Regions from separate parts of the Clostridium sp. CM037 genome, predicted to be linked through region 1. Evidence: predicted binding sites of a transcription regulator. Region 1 holds the regulator's gene; the other holds the start of a gene.

Region 1 (11,571 bases):
GAGGAATAGACGGAATTTACGGAAATAAAACGGCACAGGCAGTATTGATGTTTCAAAGATATTTTGGCTTATCACCTACAGGCACAGTAAATGATGATACTTATAAACTTATGAATAGATTTTTAATGGGTTATGATACTTATAGAATTAGACCGGGTGATACAATATACCTTATAGCAAGTAAGTACTTTGTGACCGTAGAAAGTATAATTACTGCAAATCCTCAAATAAATCCTAACAACTTGCAAGTTGGAGAGGTGATCATAGTTCCATATTCATTAGATGTAGTTTATACAAATATTGATTACACTTATGATATTATGAAAAAAGATTTAGAAGGGCTAAAGGCTAGATACCCATTTATTGAAGTGGCTAGTGGCGGCAAGAGTGAGCTTGGAAAAGAACTTTATTATGTGAAACTCGGTAATGGACCCAATAAAGTTTTTTATAATGGATCTCATCATGCTATTGAATGGATAACTACTGTGCTTTTGATGAAGTTTATTGAAAACTTTTCTAAAGCCTATGCAACAGGTGAAAATATAGAAGGGTATAGTGCCTTAGATATCTGGAATAAAAGTACTATATACATTATGCCTATGGTAAATCCAGATGGGATTGACTTAGTGCTTAATGGCCTAGAGAGGAGTAACCCATACTACAATGATTTAATTAAGTGGAATAATGGGAGTTCTGATTTTTCTAAAACATGGAGTGCTAATATTCGCGGTGTAGACCTTAATCATAACTATGATGCTATGTGGCAAAAATCAAAGGACGCGGAAAAAAGTTATGGCGTATATGGACCGGGCCCTACAAGATATTCAGGTACTGCGCCAGAATCAGAATCAGAGTCTAAAGCGGTAGCAGATTTTACAAGAAAACATGGGTTTAGATTGGTAATAGCGTATCACACCCAAGGGGAAGTAATATACTGGGATTTTCAAAATTTGGCAAGTGCTGAGGCTAGAAAAATAGGAGAGATATTTTCCTCTTTAAGTGGTTATGAATTAGCAGAAACCTATGGAATCACAAGCTATGCAGGATATAAGGATTGGTTTATAGAAAAATATAGAAGGCCGGGTTATACCATTGAGGTCGGAATTGGAAAAAATCCTCTGCCAATAAGTCAGTTTAATAAAATTTATAAGGACAATATTAAAGTTTTATTAGAAGGGGCATTAATTTAGGTATCTAAAAGAAAAAGCTCTTAGACCACAAATGTTTGATTGTGTGCTAAGAGCCTTAATTTTAGTCCACTTCCGATATAAAGTCTTCCCAGTTTGCATAAAGAGTTTCAAGTTCGGTTTTAATACTAGAAATTTGATTATTTGTCTCAACACTCCGACTAGGACTTGAATAAATCTCTTCAAGGCAAAGATCACTATTTAATTTTTCTAATCGCTGTTCCGATAAGGTAATTTTATCTTCTAGGTCTTTTAAATCGATTTTCTTTTGTTTTTCTAGTTTTTGTTCATCTCTCTTCTTTCTTTTATCAAGATTAATTTGAGTTTTTGACATGCCGTCGTATGCTTCTTCTACTTGGAACCTTAGAGGGTTTTTCTTTTTTTCTATATAATAAGTATAATTACCTAAATACTCTTTAAGACCATCTTGTTTTAATTCAAGTATTTTAGTAATTACCTTGTTTAAGAAATACCTATCATGAGATATTACAAGAACAGTACCGTCATATCCAAGTATCGAGTCTTCTAAAGCTTCACGAGACATAATATCTAAGTGATTTGTTGGCTCATCTAATAGTAAAAAGTTAGATTTTGATAGCATTATTTTTAGAAGATTAATTCTACATCTTTCACCACCACTCAATGTGGATATACTTTTAAATACATCTTCTCCTATGAATAAAAATGCAGCTAATGCAGTACGTACTTCTGTGGTAGTAAGTTTAGGAAATTCATCCCAAACCTCATCTATTATAGTTTTTTCTGGATTCAAATTTGATTGTTCTTGGTCATAATATCCTACAAAAATATTTTTGCCCAATATTTTTATACCTGTATCACTTGAAATTTTATCCATTATAATATTTAAAAGAGTGGTTTTGCCACGACCATTTTCACCAATAAGAGCGAACTTTTCGGATCTTTTTATATCTAAATTTAAATTCTCAAACAAAAGATTGTCCCCAAATCGTTTTGATAAATTTTCTGCATGGAGAACGTCATTTCCGCTTTTAATTTCTGTTTCAAATTTGATTTTAGTTTCCCTAGGAGCTGTGTCGGGGGAATCAACACGGTCGAGTTTATCTAAGGATTTTTGTCTGCTCTCTGCAGCTCTTACACTTTTTTCTCTATTAAAGGATCTATATCTAGTTATGATGTCCTCTTGCCTTTTTATTTCTGAGCGTTGCAAATTGTATGCTTTTAATTGAACTTCATAATTTTTTTTCTTTAAATCAATAAAATTTGTATAATTTCCATTATAAGAATCTACATGACCGTTAGTAAGTTCAAAAGTTTTATTGGTAATAGCATCTAAAAAGAATCTATCATGGGATATTATAAAAATAGTTCCTTTATAAGATTTCAAATAATCTTCTAACCATTCTATAGCATCTAAGTCTAGGTGGTTAGTAGGTTCATCTAATAAAAGAATATCGGGATTTTTAAGTAATAATTTGCATAGTGCAACCCTAGTCTTTTGACCTCCACTTAGTATGTTTATTGGCTTATTATAATCTTCTTCCATAAAGCCAAGACCTTTGAGAACCTTACTAATTTCAGCTTTATATGTGTAGCCGCCCCTGTTATTGTAAAGTTCACAGATTAATGTATATTCTTTTATTATTCTATTATTATATTCTTCTTTGGAAGTATCATAAGGTTCATTCATTTTTGATTCTAGATTTTTAAGTCTTTTTTCGAGGCCTAATAGATTGTGGAATACTAAAAGAGTTTCTTCATATATAGTATTACTTAAAGTTAATTCAAGATTTTGAGATAGATAACCAACTTTTTTATTTTTATCTATAAATAGCTCACCATTATCATAATCCAATTGTGATGTGAGTATTTTAAAAAGCGTAGATTTACCTGCCCCATTAGCACCAATAAATCCAATCTTTTCACCTTCATTTATACTTAAAGTTATTTTATCTAAAATAACATCTATACCGTAACTTTTGTGAATATTCTTGCAACTTAAAACTATCATTGTTTTCACCTTCCCTGTTATGTAGTATTAAAAAAATTCAACTTAATTAGTTATAAATATTAATTAAAGTTGCTTCATATATTATTGTACTATTTATATTTAATTTTTTGTAGTAAAAAAGAAATATATATAGATTAATTTTTAATAATAGTATATATATATATATAATGGTAATAATTTCACAATAACTACTAAATTTATAGCAAAAGTAGTTTTAATTTATAATAGTGTGTTAGTATAGATAGTATGTAATTTATGATATTCGTAGAGGAGTGTATATTGTGGAAAGAAAAAAGAATATATCAATGGCAGTTATTAAAAGATTGCCTAAATACCATAGATATTTAAAAGAACTTTTAAGAAATGATGTAGATAGGATATCCTCGAAAGAATTGGGCGAAAAGATTGGGTTTACAGCATCTCAAATTAGACAAGACTTAAATTGTTTTGGAGATTTTGGACAACAGGGATACGGATATAATGTTAAAGAATTGTTGAATGAAATTAGTGGAATACTAGGACTCTCAAAAGAATATAAGATGGTAATAGTAGGCGCGGGGAATATCGGGCAAGCTATTGCCAATTATACTAATTTTGAAAAGCTATCATTTAACTTGGCGGGTATTTTTGATGTTAACCCAAAGCTTATAGGATTAAAAATTAGAGATGTTGAAGTAATAGACTTAGATGAATTAGCGCGTTTCCTTAAAGCGACACCAATAGATATTGGCGTAATATGTGTTCCACATATTAGTGCTCAAAAAGTTAGTGACATAATGGTAGCAAATGGGGTTAAAGGTATATGGAATTTTGCACCTGTGGATTTAGAGGTACCTGTAGAAACAATTGTGGAGAATGTCCATTTAAGTGAGAGCTTGCTAACACTTAGTTGTTTAATGAATGACAAATCATATTCATAAAATTTACAAAGTTTATAAAATTTATGAAATCAACAAGATTGATTTAAAAGATTATGAATATTTCTTGTTGAAATAATTACTATAAAGAGATATAATGTAATTGAGGCGAAGGGCTTCAATTACATTTAGGTTTATTTGTTATATTATTAACAAATATTTAATGAATGGATTAATTCGTAAGGAGTTGATTGTTATGGAATACAAGAATATTGTTCTTCAAAAAGAAGACAAAGTCGCAATACTTACAATTAGTAGACCAAAGGCTCTAAATGCATTAAATACAGAAACATTAAAAGAGCTAGATTTAGCAATAGATGAAATTGCTGAAGATGATAAAATCTACGCAGTGATCTTAACAGGAGAAGGGAAAGCTTTCGTAGCAGGGGCTGACATCACCGAAATGAAAGATCTTAATGTTATGGGTGGAAGGAAATTTGGAAATCTAGGGAATAAAGTTTTCAGAAAACTAGAAACTTTAGAAAAACCTATAATAGCTGCAGTAAACGGTTTTGCGCTAGGTGGAGGATGCGAACTTTCTATGGCTTGTGATATTAGAATCGCTTCTTCAAAAGCAAAATTTGGACAACCTGAGGTAGGTCTTGGAATAACTCCTGGCTTTGGAGGTACGCAAAGACTTCCTAGACTTGTAGGACTTGGAATGGCTAAAGAACTAATTTATACAGCAAAGATTATTAATGCGGAAGAGGCATTAAGAATTGGACTTGTAAATAAAGTAGTTGATCCAGAAAATTTATTATCAGAAGCTAAAGCACTAGCAAATACAATTGCAGGACAAGCACCTATTGCTGTAAGCTTTTGTAAGGCAGCAATCAATAAGGGAATACAAATAGATATAGATTCAGCGCTTTCATACGAGTCAGAGATATTCGGAGAATGTTATGCGACTGAAGATCAAAAAAATGGAATGACAGCATTTATTGAAAAAACAGAAAAATGCTTTAAAAATAAGTAATAAAAAGTATTCTGTAAAAAGAATAGGCAGATAACAATTAAAGATTATTATTTGTCTCAGAGAATAGTGAGGAGGAAAGTTCATGAATTTTGCATTGACAAAAGAACAAGAATTTGTAAAACAGATGGTAAGTGAGTTCGCATTAAACGAAGTTAAACCTTTAGCTGCGGAAATAGACGTGACAGAAAGATTTCCTAGCGAAACTGTAGAGAAAATGGCTAGATACCATATGATGGGTATCCCAATTGCTACTAAATACGGTGGAGCAGGCGGAAATAATGTATCATACATTATGGCTGTTGAAGAATTATCAAAAGCATGTGCAACTACAGGAGTTATACTATCAGCTCATACTTCATTATGTGCTGGCCCAATAGATGCTTTCGGTACAGAAGAACAAAAAATGAAATATTTAGTTCCACTTGCAAAAGGTGAAAAACTAGGAGCTTTTGGACTAACTGAACCTAATGCAGGAACAGATGCGTCAGGTCAACAAACTACAGCAACTTTAGATGGTGATAACTATATATTAAATGGTTCAAAAATATTTATCACAAACGGTGGAGTAGCAGATACATTTGTAGTTTTTGCAATGACTGATAAAACTAAGGGAACAAAAGGAATCACTGCTTTCATAGTTGAAAAAGAGTTTCCAGGATTCTCAATTGGTAAACACGAAGATAAATTAGGAATAAGAGCATCATCAACTACAGAACTTGTATTTGAAAACTGCATAGTTCCTAAAGAAAACATGCTTGGAAAAGAAGGAAGGGGGTTCGGTATCGCAATGAAAACCCTTGATGGAGGAAGAATCGGAGTAGCGGCTCAAGCCCTAGGAATTGCAGAAGGCGCACTCAATGAAGCTACTAAATACATGAAAGAAAGAAAACAATTTGGAAAACCACTTTCAGCATTCCAAGGTTTACAATGGATGGTTGCAGAACTTGATGTTAAAATTGAGGCTTCTAAACTTTTAATATATAAAGCAGCATGGAATAAAGATAATGGTTTACCATATACAGTAGAAGCTGCTAGAGCAAAATTATTTGCGTCAGAAACAGCTATGGAAGTTACAACTAAAGCTGTTCAAATCTTCGGAGGATATGGATATACTAAAGAATATCCATTAGAAAGAATGATGAGAGATGCTAAGATAACTGAGATATATGAAGGAACTTCAGAAGTTCAAAGAATGGTTATAGCTGGAAATTTATTAAAGTAGGAGGAGATTAAGGAATGAATATAGTTGTATGTTTAAAACAAGTTCCAGATACAAACGAAGTTAAAATAGATCCTAAAACAGGAACACTTATAAGAGAAGGCGTTCCATCAATAATAAATCCAGATGATAAAAATGCACTGGAAGAATCTTTAAGGTTAAAAGATGAACATGGTGCACATGTAACAGTAATAAGCATGGGACCCCCACAAGCAGAAAAAGCTTTGAGAGAAGCTTTAGCTATGGGAGCTGATGAAGCAATATTAGTATCTGACAGAGCATTCGCAGGAGCAGATACATTAGCTACATCTCATGCACTTGCAGCAACTTTAAAGAAATTAGATTATGACGTAGTATTTGCAGGTAGACAAGCTATAGACGGAGATACAGCGCAAGTTGGACCTGAAATAGCAGAACATTTAAATCTTGCCCAAATAACATATGTTGAAAAAGTCGATGTGATTGAGGGTGGATTAAAAGTTAGAAGAGCTTGGGAAGACGGATATGAAGATATAGAAGTTAAGACTCCTGTTCTTTTAACAGCAATAAAAGAGTTGAATGAGCCAAGATATATGAACATAAAAAGCATTTTTGAGATGTTCCAAAATAAGGAAGTAAAAGTTTGGAATGCAGCAGATATCGGAGCAGACATAGCTGTTCTCGGTCTTAAAGGTTCACCAACAAAGGTTAAAAAGTCTATGACTAAAGAAGCTAAGGGAAAAGGCGAATTAATACAATTACCAGCTAACGAAGCTGCTTTATATGTAGTTTCAAAATTAAAAGAAAATCACTTTATCTAAGAAGCAGGGAGGATTAAGTTATGAATATAGAAGAGTACAAGGGCGTATGGGTCTTTGCTGAGCAAAGAGACGGAGAACTTCAAAAGATTTCATTTGAACTTTTAGGTAAGGGACGTGAAATAGCAGATAAATTAGGAGAAGAATTAACAGCTGTATTACTTGGAGATAAAACAGATGATATGGTTAAAGAATTAGTAGCATATGGCGCTGACAAAGTAATAGTTGCTAGTCATCCATTATTGGGCCACTTTACAACTGATGCATATACAAAAGTAATATGTGATCTTGCAAATGAAAGAAAACCAGAAATTATATTTGTAGGAGCAAGTTATTTAGGAAGAGATTTAGGACCAAGAGTATCCGCAAGACTTTCAACAGGACTTACTGCTGATTGCACTTCATTAGATATAGATATAGAAAACAACAATCTAATGATGACAAGACCAGCATTTGGAGGAAACTTAATGGCTACAATAGTTTGTGGAGAACATAGACCACAAATGGCTACTATTAGACCAGGAGTTTTTGAAAAATTAGCTAGAGATGAAAAAAGAAGCTGCCCAGTTGAAAAAATAACTGTAAACTTAGAAGAATCAGATATCAGAACTAAAACAGTAGACGTTGTAAAAGTTGCTTCAGTTTTAGCGGATATCGGAGAAGCTAACATTATAGTATCTGGTGGTCGTGGAGTTGGAAGTAAAGAAAACTTCGCGTTACTTGAAAAACTGGCAGTTACCCTCGACGGAGTTGTTGGAGCATCAAGAGCTGCAGTTGAGAATGGTTGGATAGATAAAGCAGTTCAAGTAGGTCAAACAGGAAAAACTGTAAGACCAACTGTATACATAGCTTGCGGTATTTCAGGAGCAATTCAGCATTTAGCTGGTATGCAAGATTCTGATTTCATAATAGCTATAAACAAAGATGCAACAGCGCCAATCATGAAAGCTGCTGATGTAGCAATCGCTGGAGATTTCATAAAAGTTATTCCAGAAATGATAGCTCAGATTAATACATTAAGAAACAAATAATTAGATTTTAAAGTAGTATTTAAATGAACTTGCTCTAATGCTGAAATTTAGCATTAGAGTAAGTTTTAAAAATATTTATTACTTTTAGTTTTTAAAAAAATAAAAGGAGTGTGTTATTATGAAAAAGATTTTTGTACTTGGAGCTGGAACTATGGGAGCGGGTATTGTTCAAACATTCGCAGTAAGTGGTTGCGAAGTAATAATGAGAGATATTAAAGATGAATTTGTTGATAGAGGACTTGTTACAATTAAAAAGAATTTAGAAAGATTAGTTAAAAAAGAAAAAATTACTGAAGCACAAATGGAAGAAATACTTTCAAGAATTACAGGAACTACTGATATGGAATTAGCAGCAGACTGTGATTTAGTAGTTGAAGCAGCTGTAGAAATTATGAAAATAAAGAAAGAAATTTTTGCAGAACTTGACAGAATATGTAAGCCGGAAACTATATTATCATCAAATACATCATCACTGTCTATAACTGAAGTAGGAGCTGCTACAAATAGACCTGACAAAGTTATAGGAATGCATTTCTTTAATCCAGCTCCAATGATGAAGCTTGTAGAAATAATTAAAGGAATGGGTACGTCCACTGAAACTTTCGATGCAGTTAAAGAAATTGCAATTGCTATCGGTAAGGATCCAGTAGAAGTTGCTGAAGCTCCTGGATTTGTTGTAAACAGAATATTAATACCAATGATTAACGAAGCTGTAGGAATACTTGCAGAAGGTGTTGCATCTGCAGAAGATATCGATAAAGCAATGAAACTTGGCGCTAATCATCCAATGGGACCTCTAGCACTAGGAGACCTTATAGGTCTTGATGTATGTCTTGCTATCATGGATGTTTTATATACTGAAACAGGAGACAATAAGTACAGAGCTCATAGTCTTTTAAGAAAATATGTTAGAGGCGGATTGCTAGGAAGAAAAACTAAAAAGGGAATATTTGATTATTCGAAATAAGATATTATTTTAATATGAACAATGAATTTAGAGAGCATTACAACTTGTAGAGGGTTGTAATGCTCTTGTTTTAATGTTGACTTTGCATTGTTAATGATATATCATTAACAATATAACAGAAAAATGACAAAAGTTGGTATAAACAACTAAGTATAAACGTATAAAAGAATATAATATTTTTTAAAAATGGGGGGAAATATAATGAATAGATTTACGTTACCAAGAGATATTTATTTTGGAGAAAATTCATTAGAGGTGTTAAAAACCTTAAAAGGCAGAAAAGCAGTAATAGTTACTGGCGGAAGCTCTATGAAAAGATTCGGATTCTTAGATACGGTTGAAGCTTATTTAAAAGAAGCTGGAATTGAAGTTAAGCATATTACTGGAGTAGAACCAGATCCATCGGTAGAAACAGTTATGAACGGTGCAGCAGTAATGAGAGAATTCCAGCCGGACTTAATAGTATCAATCGGGGGTGGTTCACCAATTGACGCAGCAAAAGCTATGTGGATTTTTTATGAGTATCCAGAATTTACTTTTGAACAAGCGGTTATACCATTTGGTATTCCTGACTTAAGACAAAAAGCTAAATTTATAGCTATACCATCAACTAGTGGAACAGCAACCGAAGTTACAGCATTTTCAGTAATTACTGACTATAAAGCAAAAATAAAATATCCTTTAGCGGATTTCAACTTAACACCAGATATAGCAATAGTAGACCCAGCACTAGCTCAAACAATGCCACCTAAATTAGTAGCACATACAGGTATGGATGCATTAACACATGCATTTGAGGCTTATGTAGCAGGACTTAGGTCAAGCTTTTCAGATCCTCTTGCAATACAAGCTATAACTATGATTAGAGAAAATATATTAAAATCATTTGAAGGTGATGTGGAAGCGAGAAATGAAATGCACATGGCACAATGTCTTGCGGGAATGGCATTTTCCAACGCACTACTAGGAATATCTCATAGTATGGCACACAAAATAGGTGGCGTATTTCATGTTGCACATGGCTTAGCTAATGCAATATTACTTCCATATGTTATAGATTTTAACAAAAAATCTTGTGGAGATAGATATGCTACAATTGCTAGAAGTCTTAATTTAGCTGGAAATACAGAAGATGAATTAATTGATTCATTAACTGATATGATAAGAGATTTAAATAAAGCTATGAATATACCAACTTCTTTAAAGGAAAACGGAATGACAAAAGAAGAGTTTGATGCAAATGTAGATTTTATATCTGAAAATGCTATAAAAGATGCATGCACAGGATCTAACCCAAGACCAATAAATACTTGTGAAATGAAAAAAATATTAACTTGTACCTTTACAGGAGAAAAAGTTAAATTTTAATCTTAGGCACATTATGAAATTGTACCAATAGACAATAATTAAATGATTAATAAGAGGACAGGTAGTAAAGAGCATTAGTATTTAATACTCTTTACTACCTGTCTATTTTGACTTATTATTTTCACTCTAATAAAAATCTCATGTAATTTATTTTTACAAAATAGAGATAATGTAAAATGTATTTTAACAAATATATAATTTAGATTTTTGTGGTAAAATGAATATATAATAACGAAGGTTTTAGTGTGGGAACATAGGCAGACCAAAATAATAGATGAATATGGAGGATTAAAAATGTATAAAATAGTCGAAAAGAGAGCATTAGCACCTCAGATATTCTTAATGGATATTGAGGCTCCGAGAGTAGCTAAATCAGCAAGACCAGGTCAATTTATAATTATAAAGATGGATGAAAAAGGCGAAAGAATACCTTTAACAATTAGTGATTATGATGCGTTAAGAGGTACAGTAACTATAGTAGTTCAAACAATAGGTTGTTCAACAAAAGAAATGGAAAAGTATGAAATTGGTGACTCATTTTCAGATTTTGTAGGACCACTTGGACAAGCATCTGAATTAATGAGTGAGAGCATTGAAGATTTAAAGAAAAAGAAAATTGCATTTGTAGCTGGTGGGCTAGGAACTGCACCAGTTTACCCTCAAGTTAAATGGCTCAGCGATCAAGGTATTAAGGCAGACGTAATAATAGGCGCAAAGGCTAAAGATTATGTAATTATGGAAGAAGAAATGAAGAAAGTAGCGGGGAATGTATATCCATGTACTGATGATGGTTCATATGGATATAAGGGGCTTGTCACAAATAAATTAAAAGAATTAGTTCAAAATGATGGCATAAAATACGATTTAGTTGTTGCAATTGGACCAATGATAATGATGAAATTTGTTTGCAAATTGACTGAAGAACTTGGAATATCAACTATTGTAAGCATGAATCCTATTATGGTTGATGGAACAGGAATGTGTGGAGCTTGCAGACTTACTGTAGATGGTGAGACTAAATTTGCTTGCGTTGATGGTCCAGAATTTGATGGTCATAAAGTTAATTTTGATGAGGCAATGAGAAGACAAACAATGTACAAAACTCAAGAGAGTTCTAAA
Region 2 (11,571 bases), 130 kb from region 1:
ATTATAATAGTTAAGGCATGTTCCGCAAGCTAAAATTTCCACTCCCAACCTTTCTAATTTTTGCAAGCTATCTAACACTGAAGATTGTTTGGTTGGAAGTTTTACTCCCCCATTATAGAAAACAATAGTAGAGGGGATTTGTTCTGCTTCTACCAAAGCATAAATAAAGCCTTTAATTAGAACTTGTCCTAATTCATCATTCCCTTCTCCCATTTTATCAGAAGATATAACAACTAATGTATTTTCCTTTTTCTCATTTTCTAACTCTTTAACAGATTCATCTGAACCTAACCCTTTTATAATTTTAACCTCATAATGATATTCACTAATAATTTTGGAATCACATTCATATCCCATTCCCTTAGCCATTTTTTCTAAATTTTTCTTAGCCATTTCATTATCTACAATAACTAATACGGTTTCATCTTCTTCAACTGCTTTAAGAGCGTTTCTGGCTTCTATAACTGGTATGGGACAAGTTTTTCCTTTAGCATCAATTCTTATCATATAACTTACCTCCCATGGTAACGTCAAGATTTTCAAGTTTAATTCCACCCTGTAAATGTTTTCTACTCCTCTTATCCATTTCATTATATTACCATTCTGCAAAATAAAAGTCAATAAAGTTCTCAGAATATTATTGCAATTAAAATAAATCACTTCCCTTCGCTAATCTGAATGGGAGTGATTTATTGGGAACATTATTTTAATACTTCCACATTAACACAAGTATCCGGCTTTTCACCATTCAATACTTTAATAATATTATTAGCTGCAGTTAATCCCATTTTTGTTCTTGTTTCCATCGTAGCCGAGGCAATATGTGGAACAATTGCAACATTGTACATATCGAGAAGCTCTGATTCAATGTCTGGCTCATGTTCAAATACATCAAGCCCAGCTCCCCATATTTCACCTTGCTTAAGGGCTTTAACTAATGCTTTTTCATCGATTACTGGACCACTACATGTATTAACAATAACTGAAGTGTTTTTCATCATAGAAAATTCCTTTTCACTAATATAGTGTCTGGTAGAAGGTGAAAGTGGTACATGTAATGAAACGAAATCCGCTCCCTTTAATAATGTTTCTTTATCCACATAAATAGCACCCAAATCTTTTTCCATTTCATAATTTCGCAGCAAATCAGTATAAAGTATCTTCATATCAAAAGCCTTGGCTTTCTTTGCAAAATTAAAACCAATTCTCCCTGCTCCTACAATTCCTAAAGTCTTACCCGTGATTTCACGTCCAAGAAACATCATAGGATCGCAAGATTGAAAAGCACCATTTCTTGTGAATTTATCTGCTGCAATGATTCTTCTAGATACAACCATAAGCAGTGTCCATGCTAAGTCAGCAGTCGCATCATCTAGTACCTGCGGAGTGTTTGTAATTATTACTCCACTTTGAGTCGCTGCAGCTGTATCAATATTGCTGTACCCTGCTGCGTAGTTAGCAAATATCTTACATTTTTCACCAGCTGTCTCAAATACCTCTTTATCAATATTATCAGTCAAGAGACATAAAACTGCATCCTTACCTTTTACCTTTTGAAGCAGCTCTCCTCTTAATAAAACTCTATCTTGAGGATTAATTTCTACATCAAAATGCTTTTTTAAAAGCTTAATAGCCTCATTGGGAATTATTCTTGTTACGTAAACCTTCTTCTTATCCATATATTAGTCCTCCTATAATTCTAAAATTGACCTCCGACTTGTAGTAATAGTTTTTTTATTAATCCTCAACTTTTTTATCAACATTGCTACAACTGAAACAAAAGAAAAATAAAATACGATAGTCGATGCTTTTTCTCTATCTCTTAAACATCGGATTAAGGTATAGGCTGATCCTGCACACATAGCAGATATAAATCCTAAAAGTGGAGGCAGAACTAAAAAATTGAATTGAGGTTTAATAATTAATAGAGCTCCTATAAATGCTAAAGCGAATATCAGCATAAATGTGATAGCTTTAGGTTTATTATCCATTCTTCACACCCTCTCAAATATAAGTTCATTTTTAATCTTTCCTACTTCTTTTATAATCTTCATTTTTCTAAAACAATAAGTAATTTTTCTTGCCTTGTATACTGTAACTTTTAATGTTTTCGCTAATTGTTTATTGGTAAAATTCACTGGTAGTTCTTGTGGTAAAAATTCAAAAAAATCTTTTACTTCTCTAAATGTTATTTTATCTACTACTTCTAAAAGCTTTCTATCCACAATGCTTATACCTTTTCTTCTCCAGCTTCCTTTACCATCCTTGCACCGTATCTCTTCTTCTTTAGTCATTAAGATTTCTAGTATAAAATTTTCTTCCGCCATTAAATCAGGTATTCTAATTAGCTCATCAAATAAATCAACCACTTTACCTTTTTTAGGAGATTTTCTTCTACTAATTACTTTATTAGGTTTTTCTGTTGTTACTATATATTTTTCAACAGCTATAGGGTGTACTAGCATAACCTTATTGTACTTAACCAATTCTCTAAGCTTATTGCCAATTGCGCCAAAATTTTTCGTTTGTATTTCAATTAATGAATCTTCCCTTACTAAATCAATTATATATTTATCTACTTTTACTTCTAATCTATCCCCTGACACCGCATACCATTGCTTAATGGATGAGTGCAAAGATCTCTCATTTTTTATATTTATCCCTGTTTGCTCTAACATTAAGACCGTGTCTTCTATTTCCCCCATTTTTTCTCCTTGCACTTTAATAAACATTTAAAACTTCACAACAAATGTAAAAATATACCCTTTTATTTATATAATAATTATAACAGAAATATCATATACCGCACATACTAATTATGTAGCAAATAATAATATAAAACACTATAATATTATAAGGTGATGAAATATGAAAATTGCGATATTATCTGATACTCATGCGAAAAAACATAATGATAAACTTTTTAAATTAATAAATAATATATTTAAAGAAGCTGACATGATAATTCATGCAGGTGATTATATTTCCTCAAGCGTCGTGTCAAAATTAAAAGAGCATAAGAACTTTGTTGGGGTATGGGGAAATAATGATAAAGGATACATCAGAGATTTACTAAAAGAAAAAGTAATTATATCTGTGGAAGGATATAAAATTGGTTTGTATCACGGCCATGGTAATAGCAAAAGCACACTAAATACAGCCTATGATAAATTTATTGATGATAAAGTTGATATAATCATCTTTGGACACACTCATCAGCCACTTATTTTGACTAAAAATAAAGTACTCATGATAAATCCAGGTTCACCCACGTGTAAAAGACGTGAACCATGGTATTCTTATGTTATTTTAGAAATACAAGATAAGAAAATAAATGTTCAATTAAAATTTTATAATTAATATTTTTATATTGAGTAAATAATTTCTTATAATTATTTACTCAATATTTATAGTTTCTACATATAATGGACATGAAAAAGTAGACAGAAAAAAAGCCTACCAATATTGGCAAACTTTTTATTTTTTTATATTAATCTTCTTCTACCTCAGTAACTTCATATCCTATTTCTTCAATAGCTTCCGTAATGTCATTATCAGTTGTTTCGTCTTCAAATTCTGCTACTGCAAATTTTTCTTCTAAATCTACTTTTAATTTACTAGCACCAATATCAAGTAATGCCTCCTTTACATGGCTTACACAATGTGAGCAACTCATTCCATCAATATATATTTTTTTCTTCATTTAAACTACCCCTTTCTATTGTTAATTCATATTATTATATATGTTACATTCTAAATTATATAATCAATAAGTCAACTTATTTTTTTAAATTCTTTTTATCTACCTGTATTTAATAATAATCCTGAACTAAAATTAATACATACTGTTGCAACCAAAAGTTAAATAGAGCACACCATTAATGGTTAAAATTTCAATTATTATCGGTATATTTAAAGTATTATATCCAAAAATTCAAAATAAATTCTCTTTTATCCCTTATTTTAGCTTTAATTTTGACAGCCTCTTCATTAATTCTAATGTAAGATTATCCAATTCATTTAATACAGGTTCCAAATTTACTAGCCGCTATTCCCACATAACTATATACCTCTTTGACTCTGTGTGCAACACCTTTATTCATTCCCTTTTTTGTCTTTATAGGTATATAAGTACCCATTGAGTATGTCCTACAATTACGTCGCCCTGAACATCTGAAATTGTTGATTTAAATTCAAGTTAAATTACCCCTATATTAATTTTATATAATACTTTTCAAAAAACTTTCTTTAAAAAGAATCTTCTTCAAACGCACTAAGTACTCTATCCAATATACCATTTATATGTGCTATAGCTATACCGAAATTGGTAATAGGTAGTTCCTCTATATTAGCCTTCTTAATCCTTGACATGAATTGCTGCCTATTAACCATACAGGCTCCACAATGAACTATTAGCTTATATCCGCTTAAATCATCTGGAAAACTGCTGCCGGCGCAAATCGTTATATCTAGCTTTCCACCTACCCTTTCCCCAAGCCATATAGGCAGTTTTTCTCGCCCTATATCTCCAACAAGTGGATGATGGGTGCAAGCTTCTGCTATAAGTACCTTATCTCCTGGTTTCAATGTATCTATAGCTTTTGCCCCTTTAACTAAGGTGCGTAAATCTCCTTTATACCTAGCCATAAGTATAGAAAAGGAAGTAAGTGGTACATCTTTTGGTACTATAGAATTGACTTTTTTAAATACCTGCGAATCCGTAATCACCAAATCTGGTTTGTCCTTTAGCGCGGCTAAAATGTCCTCTAGTTCACTATCCTTTACCACTAGTGCCATAACATCATTATCAAGAAGATCTCTTATTACTTGAACCTGTGGTAGTATTAGTCTCCCCTTTGGTGCTTGGATATCTTGTGGTGCTACAACTATTACTCTTGCCTTCGGATTTACTATGTCACCGACAATCGTGCATTTTTCAAAATCCTCTGGCGCATTAGCCATAATTACTTTTTTTAACCCATCAATATTGGTCTTATCTTTAGCGCTAACATTAACAAAAGTTAGATCTATTACCTTTTGAATATCCTTGAGTGATACTTCATTTTTGTCTACTTTATTGATGACTCCAACTACAGGTATTTTTCTTTTTTTTAAATCTTCATACCATGTTTTCTCAAATAATAAATCTTCCTCATTACCGTCAATAACCAAAAGTGCTAGATCAGTTTTGTCCATAACTTCTTTAGTTTTCTTTATTCTAAGTTCTCCGATTACGCCTTCGTCATCAAACCCCGCAGTATCTATAATAACAACAGGACCTATTGGAAGTAGCTCCATTGCCTTATAAACTGGGTCTGTTGTGGTTCCTGCTAAATCAGATACTAATGCAATATCCTGCGACGTAATTGCATTAATCAAACTTGATTTCCCTACATTTCTTTTTCCAAATATAGCTATATGAAGCCTATTAGCATTCGGCGTTTGTTGCATAGTATATCCTCCTCTTATCTTTTATGTTCAAATTTATAATTTAAAAATTTTATCAATTTATTTTTCCATACAAATTAGAAGATTCCAACTTTATCAAACAACATAATTATACAAAATTTGAGTATTGAATGTCAACAATTCATCAGATATGTTCTTGCCCTACTTTAACATAATTATCATCACCTGTGGTGATGATATACTAACTATCTATAAATCCCTATTACACGTTACATAAAAATTTTACATATAAAAATATACTGCTTTAATACATTTTTCTTTGGGTATACTAATTACGACAAAATTAAAGGTGTGTGATAATATGAGTTTTAGAAAAAAAAGTATTTTCCTTGTTTTTGCTACCACTATTATTTGTTTCTTATTATCTAACAGTCCACATATATCCAATATACAGAAAAACAGCCAGGCATTTATACCATGTAGTCCGTCATTAAAATCTGCTGGCGATATTGAAACTTCAAAATTTGTTTATTTAACTTTTGATGATGGTCCTACATACGTTGTTACCGATGCTTTATTAGATGTATTAAAAAAACAAAATGTAAAAGCTACTTTTTTTATAGTAGGAAAAGAAATTGAAGGAAAGGAATCAATTCTTAAGAGAATATATAATGAGGGTCATGGTATAGGTCTTCACACATACAGTCATAATTTTAAAAAAATATATAGAAGTACAGATGAGTTTATTTATGAAATGAAAAAAGATTCCAACAAAATTGAAGAAGTCACTGGCTTTGCTCCTAAGGTTATTAGATTTCCTGGCGGTAGCGCTAAACGCTTAAATGCTTCTAATTTAGAGAAACTTCATAAAAACAATTTTAAAGTATATGATTGGAATGTTAATTTATCTGATGGTATAAACCCTAATTTAAGTGTCTCACAACTTATTAAAAATTCAAAAATAATTAAAGGAAATAAAAATGTAGCCATACTCCTTATGCACTGCAATTTTAATAATAAAAACACTGTAAAAGCTCTACCTGAAATCATAAAATACTATCTAGATTCAGGTTATGAATTTAAGGTTATTACTGAAGATACCCCTGAATATTATTATAAATTTAGAGATTAAATCATCTCCTGCGGAGCTGCACATCTTCGAAGAAGATAAATTGACGACTCCAGAAGGTGATTTATATTCCCACTGAAATTTTATTTTTGCTATAATATGTGCCCCCAATTATATGCGTAGGAAACTCACCTTCTGAAATGTCGTTAAAAAAACCTCACTATAAAGTGAGGTTTTTACTATAATTGCGTTATAAATTTTTTTTCATTATAATTGTTTAACTATTGTTTTTTAAATTTTAATTTGCTTACCATTAAATAAGATAATATAACCATTAAAATCATAGTCGACCCTAAATTTGAAGCTTTGTTAAACATAAATAAAGCATACAGTGCTAAAAATGTGCCTGTAACAGTAATAGGAATTCCTGAAAAAACCCCATCAAAATCCGTAATATTATATTTCGCTAACCTATATGCGCCTGCTACTGGGAAAATTAAAACCATTAAATACCCAATTGACCCAAGCCCTGCGAAATTATAAATATTAAATATTAATATTGAAGGTGCCAAACCAAAAGATACTAAATCGCATAATGAATCTAGTTCTTTACCTAAATCGTTATCCACATTTAAAAACCTAGCTATTTTACCATCATATCTATCAAATATTCCTGCTAAAAGAATAAATACCGCTGCTAATTTATAATTTCCGTCAAAACTCATAAGTATAGATAAAATTCCACAAGACATATTGCTTAAGGTGAACATGTTTGGCACAGCGTTTTTTATTTTAACCATCTATATCACTCCTATCCTTATAATTATACCATATTATTAGCAGTTATTCTTTAGTATTATATAACATTATTATTAAAAGCTTCTTAAATTTTACTTAATCTTCATTTATATCAAAATTTTAAATTAAATCCTTACTTAATTAATATTCTGAATATTAATTAATAATTACTTTATTTTCTATCAACTAAAAAAGGACCAGCATTTTTTTGCTGATCCTTTTTTGCTATTATCTTTGAACGATAATCGCAGTTCCTTGACCGCCACCTATACATAATGTAGCAAGTCCTGTTTTAGAATCTCTTTTTATCATTTCATATATTAATGTAATAAGTATTCTTCCACCTGAAGCTCCTACTGGATGTCCAAGTGCTATAGCCCCACCATTAACATTTACTATTTCTGGATTTAAGCCTAAATCTTTAGCTACAGCTAATGATTGAGATGCAAAAGCTTCGTTAGCTTCTATTAGATCTAAATCAGCTACGGTCATTCCTGCTTTTTGTAATGCTTTTTTACTTGCTGGAACTGGACCATATCCCATTATTTTCGGATCTACTCCACCTGATGCATAAGATTTTATTGTAACTAGAGGTTTAAGTCCTAATTGATCTGCTTTAGCCCTTGACATTACTACAAACATAACTGCACCGTCATTTATTCCTGATGCATTAGCTGCTGTTACAGTACCGTCTTTTTTAAATGCTGGTTTTAATTTTCTTAATTTTTCTATAGTTGAACCAAATTTCGGGAATTCATCTGTATCAAATGTTATTGGGTCACCCTTTCTTTGAGGGATTACCACTGGAACGATTTCGTCTTTGAATTTACCTTCTTTTATAGCTTTTTCAGCTTTTAATTGACTTTTCAAAGCAAATTGATCTTGATCTTCTCTAGTTATGTTCCACTTTTCTGCTATATTTTCTGCTGTAACTCCCATATGATAGTCATTAAACGCATCCCATAGAGCGTCTTTAATCATAGTATCAACTACTTTTCCGTCTCCCATTCTTGCACCCCATCTATTGTTTGGTAGTGCATATGGAGCGTTGCTCATGCTTTCAGTTCCACCTGCTAAAACTACTTCCGCATCTCCACACATTATAAATTGTGCTGCCATGCTTACAGCTCTAAGTCCTGATCCACAAACCTTATTTATTGTAAGTGCTGAAGCCTCATCTGGAATACCTGCATGTATTGATATTTGTCTTGCAACATTCTGTCCAAGTCCTGCTTGTATTACATTACCAACAACAACTTCTTCTACAAGTTCTGGTTTAATTCCTGCTCTTTTTATAGCCTCTTTAGCTGCAACAGTTCCCATTTCTACAGCCGATACTTTTGATAATCCTCCACCAAAAGATCCTATTGCTGTTCTTGCTGCTCCTACAATTACTACTTCTCTCATATTATAACCCTCCATTTATTTATTTTTCTAGTATATTATTACCACATAATAGGAATTTATTATATGTTTTTGTTTTTTTCCTATATGTATATATTACTAGCAATTTCCATGCCAAGTGTACAAACTCTTACAAAGCTTACTATACCAACCTCTGCCAATTTCTTAAAACAAATTATAACTACGACTGTAAACTTAGTTTACAGTAATAATTCCATACACTTACTCATTTTTAGTTTGTTAATATTATAACCTAATTGTTAAAAAAATCACTAAAAGTATTTTCAACGTATTGATACACTTAAGCACATAGTTTTTTTTATAATTTCCATTTATGTCACCACAACTATTTTTTATATAAAAACAACACATGTAACCACAGTTTACATGTGTACTATTGTAGATTGGCTGATTTCATTAAATTATACCTGTTTAATTTCTTATACAAACCAGCTCTACTTAGTCCCAATATTCTTGCAGTTTCTTTTTTATTTCCCCCTGTTTTTTTTATACATTCCATGATAAGGTCTTGTTCAATAGTTTCAACAACATCTTTTAAATAATTATTTTCTAATGAATATTTTTTCACTTTACCATTAATTATCTTCTCTGGCAAATGGCTTGGCATTATAGAAATATCTGTATCAAGCAGGTTTATAGCTCTTTCTATTACATTTTCAAGTTGTCTTATATTGCCCGGCCAGTTATAAGATTTCAAACAATCAATAGCCTCCCTTGAAATGCCCTCCGAGTAGATATTATATTTTTTACATATTTTTACCCTTAATGCATTAGACAATTCATCAATGTCTTCTACTCTTTCTCTTAATGAGGGTAATTTTAAATGCATAACATCCAACCTATAATACAAATCTTCTCTAAACTTTCCATCTTTTATTAACTGTTCTAATGACTTATTAGTTGACGCAATAATTCTTATGTCAACTTTGATAGCATCATTCCCGCCAACCCTCACTAATTCTTTTTCTTGAATAACTCTTAGGAGTTTAACTTGCATATTCATAGGCATATCACCAATTTCATCTAATAAGACTGTCCCGCCATTTGCATGTTCAAACTTACCTTTCTTACCTGATCTTTTAGCACCAGTAAAAGCGCCTTCTTCATAACCAAACATTTCCGACTCAAAAAGCTGTGCTGGAATAGCTCCACAATTAATTTTTATAAAAGGCTTTTGGCATCTTCTACTAGCATTATGAATGGAGTGCGCGAAGAGTTCTTTACCCGTTCCACTTTCACCAGTAATTAAAACGTTTGAATCTATCTTAGCTACTCTTCTGGCGAGTTTCATTACCTCGCGGCTTTTAACACTATTGCCTATAATGTTTTCAAAAGTATATATTGCTTTTTGATCTGTGCTTAATTCATTTTTACAATATTCAGCATCTTTTTGTGAATTGTTTATCTTATTACTTAATATTTTAAAATTGTCTAAATCTTTAAACATTATTTTCCCAATGGCCCCTACAATTTTACCATCTTTCTTTATAGGAACTCTTATAGAAATTATCTTATGGCCATTAGTTTCTTGAATTTCTCCAAACTCTTGTTTACCAGTCTTCGCTATTATATGTAATTTTGTATTTTCTATAACATCAGTTACATGTTTTCCCTCTGGATTTTCGCAATTAATAAATTCTTTATATTCATCGCTCATCATAGTTATTATTCCATTTTGATCTACTACAACTACACATTCTTTTACAGCATTAAAAATTGTATTCAAAATATTTTCGTCTATTCTTCCATTTCTTTGTGAATTCATTAATATCTTATTTTCCGTTTTTTTACTAAATATTTGGAGTGCACCTATGACTTCGCCATTTTGGGTTATTACTTTACGGGTTATAATAAATTTACCCTCTTTTATATTTAATTGTTCTTCTCTATTTTCAATTATACTTAATAATTCACCATAAGGAAATATTTTTAAAATATGTTTCCCTATGCTACTTTCTGCATTAACCTTCAACATTTTTTCAGCAGCATTATTAATGATTTTTATGATGCCTTTCTTATCTATAACAATAACACCTTCATTAATAGTGCATATAACCTGGTTATAATAATCATTAATTGTACCCATTTGTCACCTTCCCTTAAGCTTATAACACAATTATAAAGTCCATAGTTTTTTTTATCAAGATATAATTAAAATAGCGAGATTTTTTCTCTCTATTTATGATTATTAGCTTAATTTTTAACTTACTAAAAAAAGCATGTATTTTAAGTAATACATACTTTTCTTCTGAAATGTCGTTAAAGTATAGAATTTGTAAGATTAAAAGTGTTTATTATTTAATAAAGAAATTCATAAATGTCGTAATGATTCCAACGTTAACAAAATCTACAAATAAACCTCCCACTAATGGTACAACAAAGAATGCACGTTCAGCATGACCATATTTTAATGTCATAGCTTCCATGTTCGCCATTGCATTTGGTGTAGCTCCCATACCAAATCCACACTGTCCACAAGCCATTACCGCTGCGTCATAATCTCTTCCCATAACCTTAAAGGTTACGAAATATGCAAATAACGCCATTAGAACTGTCTGAGCAAATAACATTATTACTAGAGGTAAAGCTAAATCTGCTAATTCCCATAGCTTTAATCCCATTAATGCCATAGATAAGAATAAAGATAATGAAATGCCTCCTATAACATCAATTTCATCTAAATGCACCTTATAAGACTTTGTAGCATCCGCTATATTTCTTAAAACTGCGGCCGCCAACATACCACCTATATATCCTGGAAAAGCAAATCCTGTTTTTTCAAAAAGAGCAGATATAATTGTACCTATTCCCATAGCTAACAAAATCTGAGATGCGGCACTCATAAAATTGTCAGGTATCATTGGTTTTTT

What was found. Region 1 encodes Rex, which represses fermentation and respiration genes when NADH is low (regulators of the CRP and FNR family bind a similar motif). Its sites were predicted from a motif close to ATTGTTAANNNNTTAACAAT; they were not measured.
Region 2: the regulator Rex is predicted to act here: its motif matches at 8,937-8,956, upstream of ACWJKP_RS18195 (acetyl-CoA C-acetyltransferase).

Annotation. Positions count from the first base shown of each region.
Region 1 is NZ_CM143650.1:3,911,398-3,922,968, reverse strand. Features, by position in the region: gene ACWJKP_RS18795 (M14 family metallopeptidase) at 1-1,190, shown strand, start outside; gene abc-f (ribosomal protection-like ABC-F family protein) at 1,252-3,177, opposite strand; gene ACWJKP_RS18785 (redox-sensing transcriptional repressor Rex) at 3,459-4,097, shown strand; gene ACWJKP_RS18780 (short-chain-enoyl-CoA hydratase) at 4,291-5,070, shown strand; gene ACWJKP_RS18775 (acyl-CoA dehydrogenase) at 5,153-6,292, shown strand; gene ACWJKP_RS18770 (electron transfer flavoprotein subunit beta/FixA family protein) at 6,307-7,089, shown strand; gene ACWJKP_RS18765 (electron transfer flavoprotein subunit alpha/FixB family protein) at 7,110-8,117, shown strand; gene ACWJKP_RS18760 (3-hydroxybutyryl-CoA dehydrogenase) at 8,236-9,084, shown strand; gene ACWJKP_RS18755 (iron-containing alcohol dehydrogenase) at 9,286-10,452, shown strand; gene ACWJKP_RS18750 (sulfide/dihydroorotate dehydrogenase-like FAD/NAD-binding protein) at 10,747-11,571, shown strand, end outside.
Region 2 is NZ_CM143650.1:3,783,258-3,794,828, forward strand. Features, by position in the region: gene yedF (sulfurtransferase-like selenium metabolism protein YedF) at 1-507, opposite strand, end outside; gene ACWJKP_RS18155 (2-hydroxyacid dehydrogenase) at 702-1,679, opposite strand; gene ACWJKP_RS18160 (hypothetical protein) at 1,692-1,991, opposite strand; gene ACWJKP_RS18165 (hypothetical protein) at 1,995-2,705, opposite strand; gene ACWJKP_RS18170 (metallophosphoesterase family protein) at 2,869-3,360, shown strand; gene ACWJKP_RS18175 (heavy-metal-associated domain-containing protein) at 3,491-3,703, opposite strand; gene hydF ([FeFe] hydrogenase H-cluster maturation GTPase HydF) at 4,249-5,451, opposite strand; gene ACWJKP_RS18185 (polysaccharide deacetylase family protein) at 5,771-6,541, shown strand; gene pssA (CDP-diacylglycerol--serine O-phosphatidyltransferase) at 6,760-7,278, opposite strand; gene ACWJKP_RS18195 (acetyl-CoA C-acetyltransferase) at 7,505-8,683, opposite strand; gene ACWJKP_RS18200 (sigma-54 interaction domain-containing protein) at 9,075-10,787, opposite strand; gene gltS (sodium/glutamate symporter) at 10,996-11,571, opposite strand, start outside.